Regions from separate parts of the Cytobacillus spongiae genome, predicted to be linked through region 1. Evidence: riboswitches for the same ligand, from Rfam matches in the RefSeq annotation. Region 1 holds a riboswitch; each other region holds the start of a gene.
The links. Region 1 has a riboswitch for thiamine pyrophosphate ahead of tenA (thiaminase II). Riboswitches for the same ligand answer to the same signal wherever they lie in the genome.
Positions count from the first base shown of each region.

Region 2: it holds a riboswitch for thiamine pyrophosphate, as region 1 does, so the genes downstream of both, LS684_RS02720 (thiazole synthase) here and tenA (thiaminase II) in region 1, are expected to answer to the same signal.
Region 3: it holds a riboswitch for thiamine pyrophosphate, as region 1 does, so the genes downstream of both, LS684_RS06720 (ABC transporter substrate-binding protein) here and tenA (thiaminase II) in region 1, are expected to answer to the same signal.

Region 1 covers NZ_CP089998.1:462,078-468,955, reverse strand. The annotation lists gene LS684_RS22860 (cyanophycinase) at 1-1,751, shown strand, start outside; gene LS684_RS22855 (hypothetical protein) at 1,914-2,111, shown strand; gene LS684_RS22850 (sensor histidine kinase) at 2,327-3,463, shown strand; gene LS684_RS22845 (response regulator transcription factor) at 3,460-4,059, shown strand; TPP riboswitch at 4,337-4,444, shown strand; gene tenA (thiaminase II) at 4,562-5,266, shown strand; gene LS684_RS22835 (ECF transporter S component) at 5,253-5,837, shown strand; gene LS684_RS22830 (ABC transporter ATP-binding protein) at 5,853-6,878, shown strand, end outside.
Region 2 covers NZ_CP089997.1:510,401-517,278, reverse strand. The annotation lists gene LS684_RS02735 (acyl-CoA reductase) at 1-998, opposite strand, end outside; gene LS684_RS02730 (LuxE/PaaK family acyltransferase) at 1,010-2,080, opposite strand; gene thiH (2-iminoacetate synthase ThiH) at 2,107-3,213, opposite strand; gene LS684_RS02720 (thiazole synthase) at 3,327-4,097, opposite strand; TPP riboswitch at 4,274-4,371, opposite strand; gene LS684_RS02715 (AraC family transcriptional regulator) at 4,629-5,516, opposite strand; gene LS684_RS02710 (hypothetical protein) at 5,767-5,949, shown strand; gene LS684_RS02705 (hypothetical protein) at 5,967-6,236, shown strand; gene LS684_RS02700 (acyltransferase family protein) at 6,272-6,878, shown strand, end outside.
Region 3 covers NZ_CP089997.1:1,301,890-1,308,767, reverse strand. The annotation lists gene LS684_RS06750 (NupC/NupG family nucleoside CNT transporter) at 1-674, shown strand, start outside; gene LS684_RS06745 (YkvA family protein) at 827-1,216, shown strand; gene LS684_RS06740 (SDR family oxidoreductase) at 1,353-2,075, shown strand; gene LS684_RS06735 (MerR family transcriptional regulator) at 2,258-2,617, shown strand; gene LS684_RS06730 (hypothetical protein) at 2,618-2,926, opposite strand; gene LS684_RS06725 (cell wall hydrolase) at 3,039-3,650, opposite strand; TPP riboswitch at 3,911-4,021, shown strand; gene LS684_RS06720 (ABC transporter substrate-binding protein) at 4,137-5,144, shown strand; gene LS684_RS06715 (thiamine-binding protein) at 5,158-5,448, shown strand; gene LS684_RS06710 (ABC transporter permease) at 5,448-6,215, shown strand; gene LS684_RS06705 (ABC transporter ATP-binding protein) at 6,212-6,878, shown strand, end outside.

The DNA of each region.
Region 1 (6,878 bases):
CCCATTTTGCCTATGGAATTGATGAAGATACGGCGATGGTGGTGAACAATGAAAAACAGACCATTTCAGTAGTAGGCAGAAGCAACATTACGGTAGTGGATGTATCCCGATCAGCCCTCACAGGGAAAGAAATAAAGAACATTGATCTCAGCTATCTCTCTCCCGGAGATGTACTTAATGTGAAAGAGAACGAATTCAACATAAGTGGGGATAAGGTTGAAACAAAAGGCTATGAATATTATCGTTTCAAACCACTGCCCGCCACTGGAGTTCTATCATCCTATGGAACATTACCCCATTACCTGTCGTATTCCCTTGTGGACAATGAGGCTGTAAGAGAGGTTTACAGTTATATATATGATAGTAATGGAAATGGTTTTGAACTGAAGTTCAGGCAGACAGATGAAACAAACGGGTATTGGGGTTATCAGGATGGACAAAAGGATTCTTACTCCCTGTTACATGTGGAAATGAATGTCTCACCTGTATCAATGAATGTTAAAAAGAATAGTCAGCTTTCAAAAGACTTTCATTCATCTTCATTAGAAGTATCTGAAAGTTCTTTTGACAGCGAAACCAAAGGAAGCCTGGTAATCGCAGGGGGGGCTTTAGGGAGTAGTAACGAAGAGGTATACAGCGAATTCATTAATAGGGCTGGTGTAAACGGGAAGATAGGGATCATCCCGGCTGCAAGTTCTAGCTTAAAGTCTTCACATGCATTTAAAGTGGATCTGACATCATACGGTGTGTCTGATGAAAATATTGACATTCTTCCACTATCGAATCATGACTTTAAAGGAACAGAAGAAGATGAGTCTAAATGGATGAATAATAAAAATAATCCAGATGTAGCAGAAAATATTTTGAACTATGATGCCATTTGGTTTGTAGGTGGAGATCAAACAGATATCACCCGGTCATTGTTAAACCAAGATGGATCAAAATCATTGGCTCTTGAAAATATTTGGAAGATCTATCGAGAGGGAGCCGTTCTCGGAGGAACGAGTGCAGGGGCTGCGATCATGAGCGATGTGATGATTGCTGGAGGTGGAAGCTTCGACACGCTGACAAATGGCTTTACAGATACGTATAACGGAATGTTCCAACAAGAAGGCGGACCTGGATATCTCGAGAAGGGATTAGGATTCTTCCCGTACGGTATCGTGGATCAGCATTTTGATAAAAAAGCACGATTGGGACGTTTGATAGCAGCCACCGCCGAACACGGGGAAGACAATGAATGGTCTTATGGAATCGATGAAGATACGGCTATGATAGTGGATAACGAAGCTAAGACCATTGAAATAAAGGGAAGAGGCGGTGTTTCAGTAGTGGATTTGAGTCAGTCAGACCTGTCACCATCATCTCATACGTATAAAAACATACATTTATCATGGATTACCTCTGGTGATCAATTTAATTTAAATACAATGGAATATTCCATCAGTGATCATAAGGTTTCTACCAAAGACTATGAATACTATGAATATAAAGCTCTTCCTCATACAGGTGTATTAACGCCGCATCCGTCCCTTGCAAATTATGTAAGCTACAGCCTCCTTGATAACTTTGGGCAGGAAGAAGTAAAGAGTTATAGTTTCGCTGAAGATGAAGGATTCGAATTGACGTTCAAAAAAGGAAATCAAACGGAAGGCTTTTGGGGTTATAAAGATGGGAACAAAGATGATTACTCTTATCTGAATGTGAAAATGGATATCGTACCAGTAAAAGTCTCGATTAAAAACCAATAGAATGGAAAGGAAAGCCTGGGTCCATAAACGCTCGGGCTTTTTTCCATGGGAATATGCCTATTTAGACCATTTGCCGGTATATATAAAAGGTAGCATTTGATATACTAGTGATAATAATATGCTAGCAAATGATAACATATTGATAGAAAAGGGGGGCGAACCTTGTCAGATCAAGGGAAAATGCAGCTTAATGTAAGGGTTGATAAGGAAACATCAAAGAAATTGGATGAAATCGTTGAATACTATCAGCAAAACACGAAAATCGGAAGGGTTTATAAAGGGGATGTCTTGACGGACATTATTCACAAATCCTATGAAGTCATGCAGAAGCAAAAATCAATTCAAAAAAGGAAATATTAGCCTGTTTCATTTCCTTTTATCCGGTGTATTTAAGTGATAGCTTGTGAAGTGCCAAGGATAGGAATTTGAATGTACGCTCCTACATAGGGTTTGATCTTCCATGAAGAATTGGGTCGGAACAATTTATGGCTTTCAATGAAAGTTGGGAGATTTTATGTGATACTAAAGCTAACATTGTTTAAATACTGAATGTAAAAGAGGGTTTTGTCTTGCAAATGCCGAAAAAAATAATCAATATCCAAAAAGGGTCTGGAATCTCACCATATATATGGAGCATCATCAGCATTCTCCCCTTTTATTTTATCTTTCAATCCTCCTCTACGATTGAAATCGTGGTGGGGATATCCTTGACAGTCGTATTTTTTATTTCTTTACGATTTGCGTTTCTTTCAAAAGATTGGCCGGTGTATTTATGGACCTCGATCTTGATCGGGATATCCATCATTATGACCATTCAGTTTAATTTTATCTATTTTGCTTTTTACATTGCTTACTACAATGGAAATATCAAAAACAGGGTTGCGTTTCTAACCCTCTATATCATTCATCTGGTACTGACCACGGCATCTATCAATTATAATTTCGTCTTACAGGATGAATTGTTTTTATCACAATTCCCATTTATTCTTATTATCTGGATCAGTGTCATTCTATTACCCTTCAATATTTATAATCGGAACAAACAGGTATTGCTGGAGGATCAGTTGGAAGATGCAAATAAACGCATTTCTGACCTGGTCAAGCAGGAGGAACGTCAGAGAATTGCCAGGGATCTGCATGATACGTTAGGGCAAAAGCTTTCTCTTATTGGTTTGAAGAGTGATTTGGCACGGAAATTAGTATACAAAGATCCTGAGCAGGCCCGAAGTGAATTAAAGGATGTACAACAAACGGCAAGAACCGCCTTGAGTGAAGTCAGGACAATGGTTTCTCAAATGAGGGGGATTAGGCTGAAGGATGAAATCGTCCGTATCAGGCAGTTGTTAAAGGCCGCGGAAATCGAATTCGTTGTGGAAAAGGACTTTATCTTTCCTCATACTTCCCTGTTTCTGGAAAACATTTTAAGCATGTGCCTAAAAGAAGCCGTTACAAATGTGGTTAAACACAGCAAGGCATCATACTGTGAGCTCACCATCGAAGAAACAGACAAAGAGATGACCATCGTGGTGAAGGATGACGGTGTTGGGATTGGAGAAGAATATACACACTCTAAAGGCAGCGGCCTGATCGGAATGAGGGAACGGCTGGAGTTTGTGAATGGAAGTTTGGAGATTATTTCAGATAAGGGTACCACTTTGGTTATGAGGGTCCCTAAAGTGATTAAACAGACTGACAGGGAGGGAATGGAATGATTCGGATTGTAATCGCTGAAGATCAGAGGATGCTGTTAGGTGCCCTGGGCTCGCTGCTGAGCCTGGAAGATGATATGGAGGTTGTCGGAAAAGCGGGCAATGGTGAAGAAGCCATTGCTCTCGTACACGAGCTTAAACCCGATATCTGTATCATGGACATCGAAATGCCTGAAAAAACGGGGCTCGAAGCAGCAGAGGAATTGAAGGGAGAAGAGTGCAAAGTCATTATCCTCACCACCTTTGCCCGGTCAGGTTATTTTCAGCGTGCATTAAAGGGTGGGGTTAAAGGGTATCTATTAAAAGATAGCCCAAGTGAGGAACTGGCCAATTCCATCCGACTTGTGATGGACGGAAAGCGTATATATGCCCCTGAACTAATGGATGATGTGTATGGGGAAGAAAACCCCCTGACTGACCGGGAAAAAGAAGTGCTGGAACTTGTTGCCGACGGAAAAAACACTAAGGAAATCGCCGACGAACTCAGCCTTAAAACGGGTACCGTCCGTAACTACATCTCAACCATCCTGGACAAATTGGAAGTCAAAAATCGAATCGAAGCCATCACCCAATCAAGAGAAAAGGGATGGTTTAAATAATGGGACAGGGACGAACCTTGATGATGGAGGTTCGTCCTGTTTTAGCATGGAAATCATCAATTTTAATTCATTATTTATTATATTTATACATTTTTTTCAGAGTCGTGAATTTATTTGCTGAAGAAATTTTTTTATGGATTTTAAATAGGGTTTTTTGTTGGTCTGTTCTATGATATCAATGGGTTTTTACTCATGATCAATCAGTGAGAGATAGATAAAAAGTGTTGACAAGTAAAAGAATCATGGTACGATAGCTTCGAATACAAAATTTAATTGGACGATCCACTAGGGGTGCCTTGTAAAAGGCTGAGATTAAAGTGTGACTTTAAGACCCTTTGAACCTGATCTGGTTGAGACCAGCGGAGGGAAGTGGTGTTTGATGGTCACGTAGAATATCCGTTTATTCCTATGATCTCAAGCCACTTTCTGTATGCTGTATGCATAGCGGGAAGTGGCTTTTTTTATTGCCTGTTCGGGTCGTCTGGAAAAGGAGTAAGAGACAATGTCATTTTCTATGTTTTTAAGAAATGAAGTGAAAGAAATCTGGGAAGCAAGCTTTCAACATCCCTTCGTCAAAGGAATCGGTGACGGAACACTCCCCATTGAGAACTTCAGATACTACATCCTGCAGGATGCCTATTACCTCACTCATTTTTCCAAAGTGCAGGCTCTGGGAGCTGCGAAGGCAATGGATTTACATACTACATCACGAATGGCAGCACATGCTGTGGGAACGAATGAAGCAGAGCTCTCCCTTCATAAGAATTTTTCTGAACGATTAGGAATCACGGAAGTAGAAAAAAGGGAATTTAAACCTTCTCCCACGGCTTATGCATACACATCTCATATGTATCGTTCCGCACAGCTTGGAGGTCTCGCAGACATACTGGCCACCATCCTTCCTTGTTACTGGCTCTATTACGAAATAGGAGAAAGGCTGAAGGCGTGTACTCCAGAAGAGACCATCTACCAGGAATGGATTGCAGCTTATGGCGGGGAGTGGTTCAGGGAATTGGTGGAGGAGCAAATCATCCGACTCGATGAATTAGCGGAAACGATGTCTGAATCAGACAAAGTAAGAATGAGAGAGAATTTTATCGTAAGCAGCATCTATGAGCTGCAGTTTTGGGAAATGGCATACACCATGGAAGAGTGGTCATTTCAATCTGTACTGACTTCGGGAAGCGAAGGTGATGTACATGTCTAGATTAAAATTGACGGACATCTTAATAACAGTGGTCATTTCAATTGGTTTCGGGATTATTTACAAGCTTTGGGGACCTCTCTATAATGTGTTAAAACCATTGGGGATACATGCTGATCAACTTATTTACGGGATGTGGTTTATGGCCGCAACTGTCGCATTTTTGATCCTAAGAAAGCCCGGTGTGGCACTATTAGCTGAGATTGCAGCGTCTTCCGGAGAATTTTTGATGGGTTCTGAATGGGGCCTTGAAGTACTCCTGTTCGGCATGATACAGGGGTTGTTTGCAGAATTGGTCTTTCTATTGACCCGTTATAAACGGTATGACCTTCTGGTGATCTGTGCTGCAGCCGTGGGCTCTGCTTTCGGCTCCATACTCTTGGACTACTTTAAAGGGTATATGGGGGATTTGGCAGTATGGAATTTATCCCTGTTCATTGCTGCAAGACTGATAGGCTCCATTGTCATTGCGGGGATTGGTTCCTATTATCTGGTAAGGGCATTGGAGAACACAGGCGTCACAAACCTGGTCAGAAGAGCGGATCAGAAAGAGTTCGATGCATTGGATGGATAAGGGAGAGATGATGTAATGCATGTGGAAAATTTGCGCTTGAAATTCCCAAAATCAGAAAAATTGTTGTTTAACGATTTAGATTTGGCTATTCGCAGTGGAGAAAAAGTTTTGCTTTTAGGACCATCTGGATCAGGGAAATCAACCTTTCTTCATGTATTGGCAGGAATAATCCCACAAGCAGTTGATGTCCCGATGAAATGCTCTTCCATTGAACATCCGGATTCATGGGGATTTGTATTTCAAGATCCAGACTCTCAATTTTGCATGCCTTATGCAGATGAGGAACTCGCCTTTGTTTTAGAAAATGTACAAGTTCCCCGTGAAGAAATGCCGGGGAAGATTGATTTGCTGTTGGATAGCGTAAAGTTAAAGCTACAAGATCCACATACGAAAATCTCCACACTCTCTGGAGGAATGAAGCAGAAATTGGCCATAGCCTCAGTATTGGCCCTTGAGCCTGATACTCTGTTCCTAGATGAGCCCACTTCGATGTTAGACGTGGAAAGTACGAAATCCATTTGGGATATCGTCAAGGAAACATGTCAGGATAAGACACTGCTTATCATTGAGCACAAGCTGGATCACGTATTGGAAATCATTGATCGCATCATCCTGTTCAATGAACATGGGAATATCCTGGCGGATGGATCCAAGGAAAACATTTTATCCAAATACAGGGACACATTGAAGGAGCTCGGGGTTTGGTATCCCGAAGCGTGGGAGGACCACTTGTCATCCCGCCCCCCTTCGGTGCTAAAGGTTCCGGGACCTATAAAATTAAACTTGGAAGACTTCAGGGGATATGTGAAAAAAGAAGTGAAAATACATATCCCAAAAGCGACAATCCATGTTGGGGACTGGATTGCCATCAAGGGGGAGAACGGCGCAGGCAAGTCAACATTCCTGCATAGTCTCATGCATTTTATTCGAACGACCGGAACTTATGAAGTGGATGGAATACAGGTAGGGGGAAGGGATTTGCCTCCAGATTGTGCGTTTGTATTCCAGAACCCTGAATTTCAGTTCGTCACAAACTCTGTT
Region 2 (6,878 bases), on a different replicon from region 1:
ACTGCTCTCTTCATCTTCACCTCAAGATTGTTCATTTCCTGAGCGAGCATACCTGCAAATTCTCTCGGCGTGATTTTTCCACCCTTCTCCACAAAGATGACATGTGGGGATAAACAAGCCTGTTGATCGAAGGTTGCTACGTCTCTTGCCACTCTTTTTATCACTTCTTTCACAAGAGGCCCTTGCAAGCATTCACTCCCTACAACCGAAGCACTCACCTTATGCCCATGTGTATGAAGGGGTACATGGGTAGGAACTCGTTGCTTGACCGCTTCAATTGTTTGATGACTTCCATAGGCAATTACACGAGAAGAATGAGAAAACACGATTTTCTCGATTTCCTCGTCTCCTCCCTTCCACCACACAATTGCCATACACCTAGCGATTTCCGGACGAATCTCTGCAATCGTTCGAACGAAGAGCGACGAGAATACAGGCTCTGAGGACGATACCTTCCCTAGCGTAGCCGATTTTAGTAAAAGGCCTGCAGCTAAACTCCATAACGGCAAGGCTGGTACATTTCCCGAAAAAATATGTGCCATCAAATCTGGTCCATATGCTCTTGTCAGTCCGCCTGAATGGCGCGGACGAAATTCATCTAACACGAGCGGATTTGGAAAGTCTTCCTCGATCATTCTTTGTAATTTTTCTTTTCGAAAAGAACGAAGATAATCGGTCAAAAAGGTCCGGATCATCTCATCGTCATACCCGGTAATAATCGGCAATAGCTGTTCTGCCAGCTTTCGGTTTGGTTCATTAGGGTCGAGCCAGCGGGTTACTGCTTGATCAATCACTTCAATCAGTTCATTCGTGTGACAGCTCTTCATTACACGCTCACGATTTTCTTTTAGATGCTGGATTAACCCTAGGTATTGATTGCAGCAGAGTTTTGGAACCTTCACAGTTACAAGCTGTTCATGCTTCGTGAACGTCAGTGTATGCAAGTCTATTGTTTCTTGAAACGTGTCTGGTATAAAACCAGCGATAAATTCCGTCATGTTCTCTCCTTTTAGTTAATTGAACTTGAAATAAACTGTTCTACCGCTAATGAACAGCCTCGTGCTTCCGCTCCTGTAGCCCTGCCTAACAGCTTAAACCCTCGCTCCGTTTTCATTGCTAAGTCCTCTGTCATCACTGCAACCGCTGAATGATAGTTTGCTAGATCATAGTGGACAATAATCCCTTTTTCACCTAGCTGAACAGGCTTCATCGTTTCAGGATGAATAACACTTGTATGCATCCAGTGGGGAGGAATCTTTTCATCTGTTCCAGGCATGTCGTAACACTGAGAACTCAATTCTGTCATTCCATACATATTCATACATTGTTCAATTGGGACAGAGAATTGCTGGCTAAGCTTCCCCTTCAGCGTAAATGGATCCACTTCTCTAGATCTCCCCTTCGCCCCGCCAGTGTCCATGACCACACTGCCTTCAGGCAAGGAGAAAACAAGCTGCTTCTCCTCAGCAAAATCTAAAAAGTGAACAAATGAAAATGTTGCACCAAGAAGCATAATTGGTTCATTTGACTCCTCAGCATCAAGGAGGATTTCAACCAGCCGCTCCATATCGAAATGAGCTAACGAAACCACATACTCACTGTCATCCGTACCAAACTTCTGCTTTGCATTTGCTAAATAATGTGCGAGTGAAGAGTTAGGAAGCTCCTCTTCTGTAGGAAACAGCATAACCATTTTCATTTTCCTTCGAGTGGCCATCATTTGCTTTGCGAAATTCACACTCATCGATGTTTTCCATACATCTAAATCTCGATGAAAGTTCTTTCCTTTTTGCTCAGGATTTGTTGTTCCACTTGTCGTAAAAATAGCTTCCACTTCCGAGGCTGGACTGCACGAGAGCTCCGCGTACTTAAATGCTCCGATTGGTACAGGCGGGATATCCGTAATCCTTTTGACACTGTTCTTAGCTATTCTTTTTGAACGACAATATTCTCGGTAAGCTTGGTTATGCTTATATTGATAATGAAAAATTTCAACGGCTAATGAGTTAAATTGCTCCACATCCTCTGCCCCGTTTTGGATAAAGTCCCATACCTTTGTTTTCATCATTAAGAAGTCCATCTGAAACCTCCTCTTCTTCCACTCGGCTAAGCGAGAATTTGCCAATCCTTTACAACCGGCTGGTAGCCTAGCTCTCTTAACGAGCTTTTTACTTCCTCTACAGAACGAGAATCGGAAGTCTCGAATTGACTATTATTGTTCTCTTTATTCGCATAGCCGCCTACAACTGTTGAGGATGCCGCTGACATTTTCGTAACCCCTAAAGGAATTAAATTTTGTCTCAATTCTGCATTTTCACGAGTCGACAGCGTAATGCCCGATCTCGGTAAAAATAATCGAATGGCAAGCATCGCCTGAACTAAATTTTTGTCATTCACATCAATTTTCGGTTGATATCCCCCTAAATTAGGACGAATTCGCGGGAATGAAATAGAGATATCTGTTTCAATGTATTTATGCTGAAGGTATTGAGCATGTAGTCCTGTAAAAAATACTTCTCTTCTCCATTCATCCATTCCAAGCAATGCACCAATATTAACTGAGCGCATCCCTGCCTCACAGCCACGTTCAGGTGCGTCTAGGCGGTAGCGATAATTCCGCTTTGGACCGGCCACATGGATTTCCTTATAAATATCTTCGTTATACACTTCTTGATAGACAGTCAACCCATCTACCCCATGCTCTACTAATTTCTTATAGCCCTCGGCATCTAATGGCTGAACTTCAATCGCTAAGGATGAAAAGTGCTTCTTCATAACCTCAACACTTTCACATAAATAGTCTACTGACGAGTGAATATTCGATTCACCTGTTAGGATAATACAATGCTTAATCCCCATTTCCACTAGCGCTTTAGACTCTTGATCAATTTCAAGCATCGAAAGCTTCCTTCTTGGAAAATCATTGTCAAAGCTAAAGCTGCAATACGTACATTTATTTACACAATAATCGGTTATGTACAACGGAGCATATAACCCCATCACCCTACCAAAATGCTGTACAGTTAGCTGATGCGCTTTCTGGGCCATTTCTTCTAAGCAATACTCAGCTGCTGGTGAAAGAAGTACAAGTAGATCTTGCTCAGAAAGGCTTTCTTTCGCTAACACCCTCTTCACGTCGTTTGGCGTGATATGTTGAAAAATATCTTCAAAGGGTAAATTCCTTACTGATTCATACTTTTGATAGAAGCTCATTAACTACCCCTCCATTTCTAATCAATAGGCCAGGTTCATATTCACTCCGAATGCGGCAATGACAGCCCCTTCCCCTTGCTTTCATTCCAAAAAATCAACTTAATGCAGATGAATTATCCTAAGAAGCCCGTTAAAGGAGATGAAGCCTTTGCTTGAACAGATGTAGGTCCTAACCCTGATAAATAAGCTTTTCTTCCCGCTTTTACAGCTAGATCAAATGCAATGGCCATTTCAACTGGATCATTTGCTGTAGCAATGGCCGTATTGACTAGAACAGCACTGGCACCTATCTCCATTGCCTCTGCTGCTTCTGATGGCTTCCCAATCCCTGCGTCCACTACAATTGGAACATCCATTTCATCTATCAGAATTTGGATGATTTCTTTCATTCGAATTCCCCGATTCGTTCCAATTGGTGCGCCAAGAGGCATAACTGCAGCAGCGCCTGCTTCCTGCATTTTCTTTGCCGCCATTAGGTCGGGGCTCATATAAGGAAGCACAACAAAGCCCTCTTTTGCTAAAACCTCAGTCGCTTTAATCGTTTCTTCATTATCAGGAAGCAAGTACTTCTGATCAGAGATTACTTCAATCTTAATCCAATTTCCCATTCCACATGCTCGAGCTAATCGAGCAATCCGTATCGCTTCCTCCGCAGTTCGAGCTCCTGAAGTATTTGGCAGCAGCACCATATCCTTTGGGATGTCCTCTAGAATATTCTCTTCCCCCTGTGCTTCTAAATCGACTCGACGAAGCGCTACGGTAACGACTTGTGATTGCGATTTTTCAAGTGCTTCCTTCATTTGTTTATGATCCGCAAACTTTCCAGTCCCTGTAAATAAGCGATTATGTAGATCCACTCCACCAATTGTTAATACATCCTTCATCCTTAATTCCTCCTCCAAGTTGGTAATACACAAAACGGATATTTCTACAAAATTCCGTATCATGTCCGTTCATGACAATATGTAGATGTAGATTAAAACACAAAAAAGCTTACCCAATTTAGGTAAGCTTTTACATTTAAAGTAATAGAAAAGCACACACGGAGCCTTCCATGTCTACGCTTCTATAAAAGCTTCCCTACGTTGGTACTAACCAAATCAGGTTCAAGGGTTAGACATTCGTCCTCTCAGCCATACGGCACCCCTAGCATTCACTGTATAAAATTGTCATCCATAATCCAAAGTTATGAATCTATCCCCATTTTTATCACACTATCACCTTGTTGTAAACTGTAAACGCTTAATACCATATATATCCAGGCGGTTTCACAATAGTTACTTTCCTTAAACCATAGCTAAATGAATATGAACATAACAACTTGATCGTCCGTTTATATACGCTGGCAGAACTATTGAGAACAGCTTTATTTTTAAAAAAACTGCCCCTCAATCACTTGAGAAGCAGCTCATTATTTATTGGAGTTTTTTCACAACTGGAATGTAGATATCTATTTCCTTATTGTCGTCTCCATAGCATCTTTCATCATAGAGTTCAAATTCGGCAGTGCCTGTATGTTCATAACCTGATTGAGGGAACCACTCGGTAAAGACTTTGTTCCACGTCGATTGAATAGAAGCGGTAAAGGCTGCTTCATCTGCTTTCGGAGTAGTAAATACAGCATATTCCTGTTCGGGAAAGCTTCGATACACCATTCCTTCAAGAGGCTTTGTACCAGCATCAACTTCCATCCCGATTACGTAAGTAAATTCGCCCGATTCAGGCTGAAAATCGGTACATAAACCTAACTCAACGTGTTTGTGAATTGGGCTTGGGATATTCGCCCCTAAATCATTTCGAATATATTGTTGCCAAAACTCTGGTATATCCCGGTTATTTTGTCCATCCTCATTTCTTGTCTTTAGTTCATAGCCTATGATGTGAAAAGCAGGTTTTACAGTTAATTTCGGTTCCATTCTTACTCCTCCTTGAAACTCCTTTGGTTTTAGGCAGACTTTTCCTCGAAATGGTCCAGACAGATATTCGGCTTTTCGGTACTGCTTTGGTGACATTCCAAAGTGCTTTTTAAACGCCCGATTAAATGACTCTTGATACTGAAATCCTACCTCTAACGCAATGTCAATGACTTTCTCATCGTGATAAAATAACCGCTCCGCTGCTACCGTTAACCTTCTTTTTCTCACATATTCCATCACAGAATCACCAACCATCGCTTGAAAGACGCGATGAAAATGATAAGGAGAAAAGCAAGCCTTCTCTGCTAGCGACTCAAGCGTTAACGTCTCCATCAAGTGGTCTTCTATATAATCAAGAGCTCGTTGAATACTAGCCTCATAATCCATCTGTTATCACCTACCCACTTCTCACTATATCAGAGAACAAATGTTTGTTCTTAACATTTTTTGCTAAGTATAGCATCCAATTGTCATTCTATTCATTTACTAAACTTTAACATAACCCACTATACATTTTGAGGAATTGATGTAAAAATTAACTAATGTCTATTCAATCTACTTGGCCAGCATCTTAATTTTTACTACTTGCTATAAAAAGTATACTTCCGTGCTACATCATCAAGCTAAGGAATATAATATGAACGTCTTTTTAGGAAACTACTCTGGAGAAACAGGTGGCTATCGATCAGCAGGAGGAAGCTGTGCCATTGATACGAGTGGTGAGCTTATCGGACGACTAGAAGCTCACCAGGAAGGATTGTTAGTAGTAAGCAGAGAAAGCAATCAGCATAAGTGGAAGGTTAAAAGTGTAAATATGTAGGAAAGGAGTCGATGGTCTTGAACCATGTAGACAAGCAAAAATTAGTATTGATAGTAGGGTTGCTATTGACTGTAAGTGGAATTGTCATGCTATTTAACTGTGTTTCTTTCGGCACTTCTCTTGCCAGTGGATGGTTAGCTGAACAAGGAGGGGCAGCTTCGGAAACCTACCATATTGTTATAAGTAGCTATATTGAGAGTTTCCTAGTAGCAGGTGGCATTTTCCTCGGGTTTGGATTATTATTTGGAACCATTTTCATTTATAGAGGGGGGTTACATCAAGAGTAAGGACGAATAGATGCTTATGGAAAGGAACCATTACAATGTCAAAATTAAAAAGCTCTAGAAGATATGACTTAGATTGGATTAAAGTTCTCGCTACTTTTATCGTATTTCTCTATCACTGCTCCATGTTCTTTAACCCCTTCGAGTGGCATGTGAAAAATAATGAAATAGATGCTGAAGCCATTTTGGCCTTTTCTCTTTATATTGGGGTGTGGATTATGCCGATCTTTTTTGTGATCTCAGGACTAAGTTCATACTATTCCCTTCAAAAACGAAGTGGGAGCCAGTATATTCGTGAGCGATTGGCACGGTTAGGAATCCCGCTTCTGTTTGGCATATTCATCCTTACCCCGCCACAAGTATATATTGAACGAGTCTATCTTCAGCAATTTAGTGGTTCGTTCTTAGATTTCCTTCCCCATGCTTATGAAGGAGTGTATTTAGAAATGGGTGGACCAGGAAACTTTGCCTTTGTCGGTCTTCACCTTTGGTATTTATTAGCGCTTATCCTTTTTTCTTTTCTAACTTTAGGTTTATTTTTAAAAACAAAGCCTTTCAAAAAGGTAACAGGAATCAAGCTATTTCTCCTTCATATTCCATTCATCCTTTTAACAAGCTTCGTTGAAACTGTAAAGTTAGGTGGAT
Region 3 (6,878 bases), on a different replicon from region 1:
CTGTTCTTGTTGGATACTCATTGCTTGGGGTACCGTTAGAATATTTACTTGCAGCAAGCTTTATGGCGGCTCCAGCAGGTTTAATTATGGCGAAAATGATAATTCCAGAGCAGGAAGAGAATGAAGAAGGCAAGGAATTCGAAATGGAGGTCGATAATGAGTCTACAAACGTGATCGATGCGGCAGCAAGGGGGGCAAGTGTTGGCTTACAACTTGCATTAAATATTGGTGCTATGCTTCTCGCATTTATTGCACTAGTCGCATTAATTAATGGGATTTTAGGGTTAATTGGTGGACTCGTTGGATTTGACCAACTAAGCCTTGAGATGATTTTAGGCTATGTATTCTCCCCATTAGCCTTTGCGATTGGTGTTCCATGGGCTGAAGCCGTACAAGCTGGCAACTATATTGGGCAAAAGATCATCTTAAATGAATTTGTTGCTTATTCTGCTTTTGCACCAGACATACCGAACTTAACAGATAAAACAGTTGCAATTATCAGCTTTGCTCTCTGCGGCTTTGCGAACATATCCTCGATGGCCATTCTATTAGGAGGGCTCGGAAATCTTGCGCCTAATCGCAGAGCGGATATTGCTCGCCTTGGTGTGAAGGCTGTTATTGCAGGTGCACTTGCATCTTTATTAAGTGGTGCTATTGCTGGTATGTTATTTTAAATATCGCAACTGTACACATTATCTCGTCCTCCATCTATTCGGTGGAGGACTTTTTTTGCAAATATTTTACTTAGCATAAAAACATAGCTATAGTATCTTTAATAGCACTTATTGTGAATACTATACTTTTCAATGAGGTGAAACTTATTATTATGAAGAATAACAACCTGTTTGAAGATGGATATAAAAAATACGAAGCAAAAGCAGAGGAATACGCACAAAATCCCGAAAAAACAGAAGGTTTATTAAAGAAAGCCATTAGAAAAGCAGATGAGAAAAAAGGTTCTTTATCTGAAGTTTGGGATAAATTTCAGCTATTAATTCAATTAATAAAGGCGTGGTCTAAAGGGGAATATACAAAAATACCGAAAAAATCGATTGTCATGATCATCGCAACTATTCTTTATTTTGTAGCTCCAATAGACATTGTACCTGACTTTATCATGACCCTTGGGTTTTTGGATGATGCGGCCGTTATTGGTTTTACTCTTAAACAGATTTCAACAGATTTAGAAGAATTTCGAAAATGGAAAGAAGATTAAGGGGTAACTACATTTTTAATTCATCCTTTTCTTTAATTAACCACTTTACTTAGAGTTTACTCTAAGGCTTACACTGACTATGTCAGTCATTCAAACTGACTCTTTAAATATTTTATCAATAGGGAGAGTCTATTTAATGAAGAAATTAGTTGTCATTACAGGTGCAAGCTCAGGTTTCGGAAAAGAAATGGCCAAGTTATTTAGTAACGCTGGCAATCCTGTTTTACTTTTAGCTAGAAGAATTGAACGATTACAGGAAATGAACCTACCTAATGCCATGTGTAGAAAAGTAGATGTAACAGACTTAGATGCTTTTGAAAAAGCCGTTCGTGAAGCTGAAGACCGATATGGAAAAACCGATTTACTTATCAATAATGCTGGGGTAATGCTACTTGGCACGATAGACAATCAAAATCCAAGCGAATGGAAAACAATGCTTGATGTGAATGTAATGGGTGTTTTAAATGGGATGCAAATTGTCATGAAAGATATGAAAGATCGAAAATTCGGCACCATAATTAATCTTTCCTCCATTGCAGGTGTTCAGCCATTTGGAAACCACGCAGTATACTGTGCGAGTAAATATGGGGTTAGAGGACTAACTCAAGTTGCAAGAGCTGAAATGAGCCCCTTTAATGTAAGAGTGGTGTGTGTGGAGCCAGGTGCGGTTGGGACTGAATTATTATCCCATACAACAAGTGATGAAATAATTGAAGGCTATGAGGCTTGGAAACAGAGTGTAGGAGCAATCAATATTACAGCATCTGATATTGCAACAACGATTAAATTTGTCTATGACTTGCCACAATCTGTCCTAATTCGCGAGCTAATCATTACCGATACTATGCAGGATGCATAATATAACTAGACTTGATTAGTACATTTAGTTCTAATTAAGTCTAGATTTTTTTCGTTTTATGATTGAGAATTATATTACATATTAATAGAAGTAGACCTAAGTAAGACAGCAGATTGTGGAAGAAAAAGCCTAAACCAAGTTTACAGAATTGATTCCAATTTTAGCAAAAAGGGGATGTATACATGTATAAAATTAATGAAGTCTCATCAATCGCTGGCCTATCTACTCATACGTTAAGATATTATGAAAAAGAAGGGATATTGCCTCCAATTAATAGAGACCACACAGGGAATAGATTGTATACAGAAGAAAATATTGCATGGCTTGATATAGTTACCTGCCTAAAGGAAACGAATATGCCTGTCCAGCAAATAAAAGAAATCGTCAGATTAAGTATTATTGGGACTACTACCATTGAAGAAAGAAAAAGAATCCTGCTCTCCCATCGAATAAAAATCGAAAATCAAATAAAAGAATTAGAATTGAATATTAATAAAGTAGATAGAAAAATTGCATTCTATGAAGGAAAGGATGAATGTTAGTCATCCTTTCACTTTCTCTTCATATTGTTTAATTTGATCCTTAATTAGCTGTAGTTCTTCTATTGAAAGTTCACTTAAAGCGTTTTTGATGCCCTCCTCCAACTGAACTCGATTTTTTTCAAGGTATTGATTCCACCAGTCGCGCAATCCCTCTGTCCTGTCAAGTAAGTGCTCTACGTCGATTTCTTCTATTTCATCATCTGAAATATATTCCATCACCACACCTAAAAATCTGTTTAGCTTTGATATTTCATTGTCAGTATTCCTATTACCCATTTCTTCAAGCTCTTCTGATGACTTGCGGGGCATCCGTAATTCACTCCTTTTCTATATAGTTTTATTCTCCTTTAATCCACCAAATTTCATTCCTAATGAAAAAAAACCAGCATACCTGTAGGATAGCTGGTTTTCATCGTACTATTTATTTTGCAAATCGATGGTTTCCAATTTCAAATGTGACTGTTCTTGTTTGGAGCCATGTGCTGCTAATAATATTTGGATTATAGAAATATAAAGAGTCCTTTCCTATTTCATCATGTTGAATAGCTTCTTTAACCGCTTGTTTTGCTTCATCTCCAGCGGGCTGGTTAATCGTACCATTGTCGACAGGTTGAAATTGCTTGTCCTCATATATAACTTCTTTTATTGTATCTGGGAACTGGTCACTTTCTACTCGGTTTAAGACGACCTCTGCAACAGCAACTTTTCCTTTAAATGGTTCCCCTTCAGCTTCAGCATGTACAAGTCTAGCTAATAACTCTTTTTCAGATGGAGTTATGGAAGAATCTTGAACAGGTTTTGGCACGATGATTTTTTTTCCGCTTAAATCTTGGTCATCCTTTAAAAAATTTACGATCTTGATTTCTTTCTCTGATACACCGAACTCTTTTCCTTTATCTAGAAGAGTTTCCCCTTTTTTCATCTTATACACTTTAACACCGTCTATAAGTTCAGCAGAAGCACTGTTATTAATCTGGATGAAAGAGAATGAGAGGACTCCCATGAATACGACTAAAGAAATTAGTTTTCTCATCGATATTCCTCCTTTTTCTATTGAATTGAAAAACATACGTTATACCTTATCACAGTCTCTCTGGAAGATTCAATATAAATGATTTCCATGTTATTTATTCCTACCCTTTAATGGAAATGTAAGCAATTAACTAGTCAAATCATAAAAATCTGCTATAATGATGGGAGTATTTCATTACAAGAATCTGTTATCCTTATTTCTTTCACTCCCACGAAAAGGTGAAAGAAACTTAGCTACGTTTAACAGACCTAATTGAATAAGAAGAATTGTAGGGGGACCAGTTGATGCTGGTTGAGATTTCATCCGAAAGATGTTGACCCTCAGAACCTGATCTGGTTGATACCAGCGTAGGGAACATATTCTATAAAACAAATATTCATTTGTTTAATCGATATGCGCCTTGGTTCTGAGCCTTGGCGTTTTTTAGTTCCCTCCATTTCTTTTTAATACCTAATATTTTACATAATACAACAAGGAGGAATGAACATGAAGAAAAAATGGCTTAGTTCATTATTAGCTTTAGGATTACTTGTAGGATGTAGCAATGATGGAGAGGAAAATAAATCGGCTACAGATAAAAAAGAAAAACAAGATTCCCTTGAAAAGGTTTCTGTCGTTTTAGACTGGACACCAAACACAAACCATACAGGTCTTTACGTGGCTAAGGATAAAGGATACTTTGAAGAAGAAGGCTTAGACGTAGAAATCATCATGCCAGGGGAAGCCGGTGCCGATCAGCTAGTGGCATCAGGAAAATCTGAGTTTGGTGTAAGCTATCAAGAGTCGATTACACAAGCTAGAATTCAAGATGTACCAATTGTTTCAATTGCAGCGGTCATCCAACATAATACGTCTGGATTCGCTTCACCTGCCGATAAAAATATCCAATCCCCAAAGGATTTTGAAGGAAAATCTTATGGTGGTTGGGGTTCACCTGTAGAAAAGGCTGTCATTGAGTCAATCATGAAGCAAGAAAACGCGGATGTAAATAAAGTTTCTATCGTGAATATGGGTGACAGCGATTTCTTCACAGCAGTTCAAAGAGATATTGACTTTGCCTGGATATATTATGGATGGACAGGAGTAGAAGCAGAGCTAAGAAATGAAGAAATCAATATGGTGTACTTAACCGACTTTTCGGAGAAACTAGATTATTATACTCCTGTTTTAACTACGAATGAAACCATGCTTAAGGATCAACCAGATACCGTAAAGGCTTTTCTAAAAGCCGTAACGAAAGGGTATGAATTTTCTATTGAAAACCCTTTGGCAGCTGCTGATATCTTAATTGCTGCTGCACCAGATCTTGATGCAGAACTGGTGCAAAAGAGTCAAGAATGGCTTGCACCAAAATATAAAGATGACGCAGCTAAATGGGGCGAACAAAAGCTCAAAGTATGGGAAAACTATGCAACTTGGATGTATGAAAATAATCTACTAGAAAAGGAATTAGATGCGAAAAAAGCATTTACAAATGAATTCCTACCAGAGTAAGGAGATATGTCAAATGGCAAATTCACTAGTGAGTATTCAAATACTACCAAAAACAAAAAATGGAGAAAATGTAATTCCTTATGTAGATGAAGCGATTAACGTGATTCATCAATCTGGTCTCACTTATCAAGTAAATCCTTTAGAAACTACAATAGAAGGAGAACTTGGTCAAATTTTTAGCATAATTACTGAAATGAATGAGCGAATGATAGAAATGGGGAGTAGCAACGTCATTTCGCAAATTAAAGTCCTTTATCAGCCTTCCGGAATTACGATGGCTGAGTTAACGGAGAAATATCGATAATGAAGAAGGATTGGCTCAAAGGATGGAGACCGCTACTGGTTCTCCTCCTTTTGTTCGTTACATGGGAAATTTCAGTCACGTATTTGAATATTCCTAAATGGCTACTCCCCCCACCAACTAGCATAATTAAAGAAGCTATAATTGGGTTTCCCAACTTTTGGCCAAATATGGTATCTACGTCTAAGCTGGCGTTGTTAGGCTTTACCATTGGAGCAGGTATTGGACTTTTAACTGCAATTATCTTACACCTTATTCCGTTTATCCGGGAATCGGTCTATCCATTACTTATCTTATCTCAAAATGTTCCCATTATTGTACTTGCTCCTCTATTAGTCATATGGTTTGGGTTTGGGATCCTTCCAAAGATGATTGTGATTACACTTGTTTGTTTCTTTCCAATTACTGTTGCAGCTTTAGATGGGTTTAGACAAACATCACCTGAGTTGAAGCATTATATGATGATGGCAGGTGCAAATAAAATGCAATTATTTTGGAAGTTAGAACTTCCCTTTTCCCTTCCATCCTTATTCTCAGGGTTAAAAATTTCCGCTACTTATAGTGTAATGGGTGCGGTCATATCTGAATGGCTTGGTGCAAAAGAAGGAATTGGTGTTTATATGACACTTGCTTCTTCTTCCTTCAGAACGGATAAAGTGTTTGTAGCCATATTTGCCATTATGCTTCTAAGCTTAATCTTTTTTGCGTTGATTAATCTAGTGGAACGAAAACTAATCCGTTGGCAGTCGAATGGAGGTGACCGAAAATGAGTCTATTATCCGTGCATAATGTAGCAAAAACCTTTAACAATCATGATGTCATTCAAAACTTACACTTATCGATCAAAGAAGGTGAATTCGTATCCGTCCTTGGTCCATCTGGTAGTGGGAAAAGTACCTTATTCCATTTAATCGGTGGTTTATTAACACCAGACAAGGGTACGATTCACATTGGTGACCGCTTAATTAATGGGCAAAAAGGGTCGATTAGCTATATGCCTCAGACTCCTTCCCTATTTCCTTGGAGAACTGTTCTGCAAAATGTTCTTTTAGGGCAAGAATTACAAGGAATAAAGGACGTTGTGCGAGCAAAATCGATGATCGATAATGCCGGCTTAGGTCCATATGTAGATGCTTATCCACATGAGCTTTCTGGTGGTATGAAGCAGAGGGTTGCCTTTATACGAGCTCTTCTCAGTCCACAAAAGTTAATATGTTTAGATGAACCCTTCTCCGCATTGGATGAATTGACACGATTAGAAATGCAAAAATGGCTATTAAGCATTTGGGAAGAACATCGACCAACTGTTTTGTTTGTGACACATAATATTGAAGAAGCGTTGTTTCTTTCGGACCGAGTAGTAGTCTTTTCTGACAAACCAGCAAAGGTGAATAGAGAATTTCATATTCCCTTTGAGCGACCACGCCCAGAAG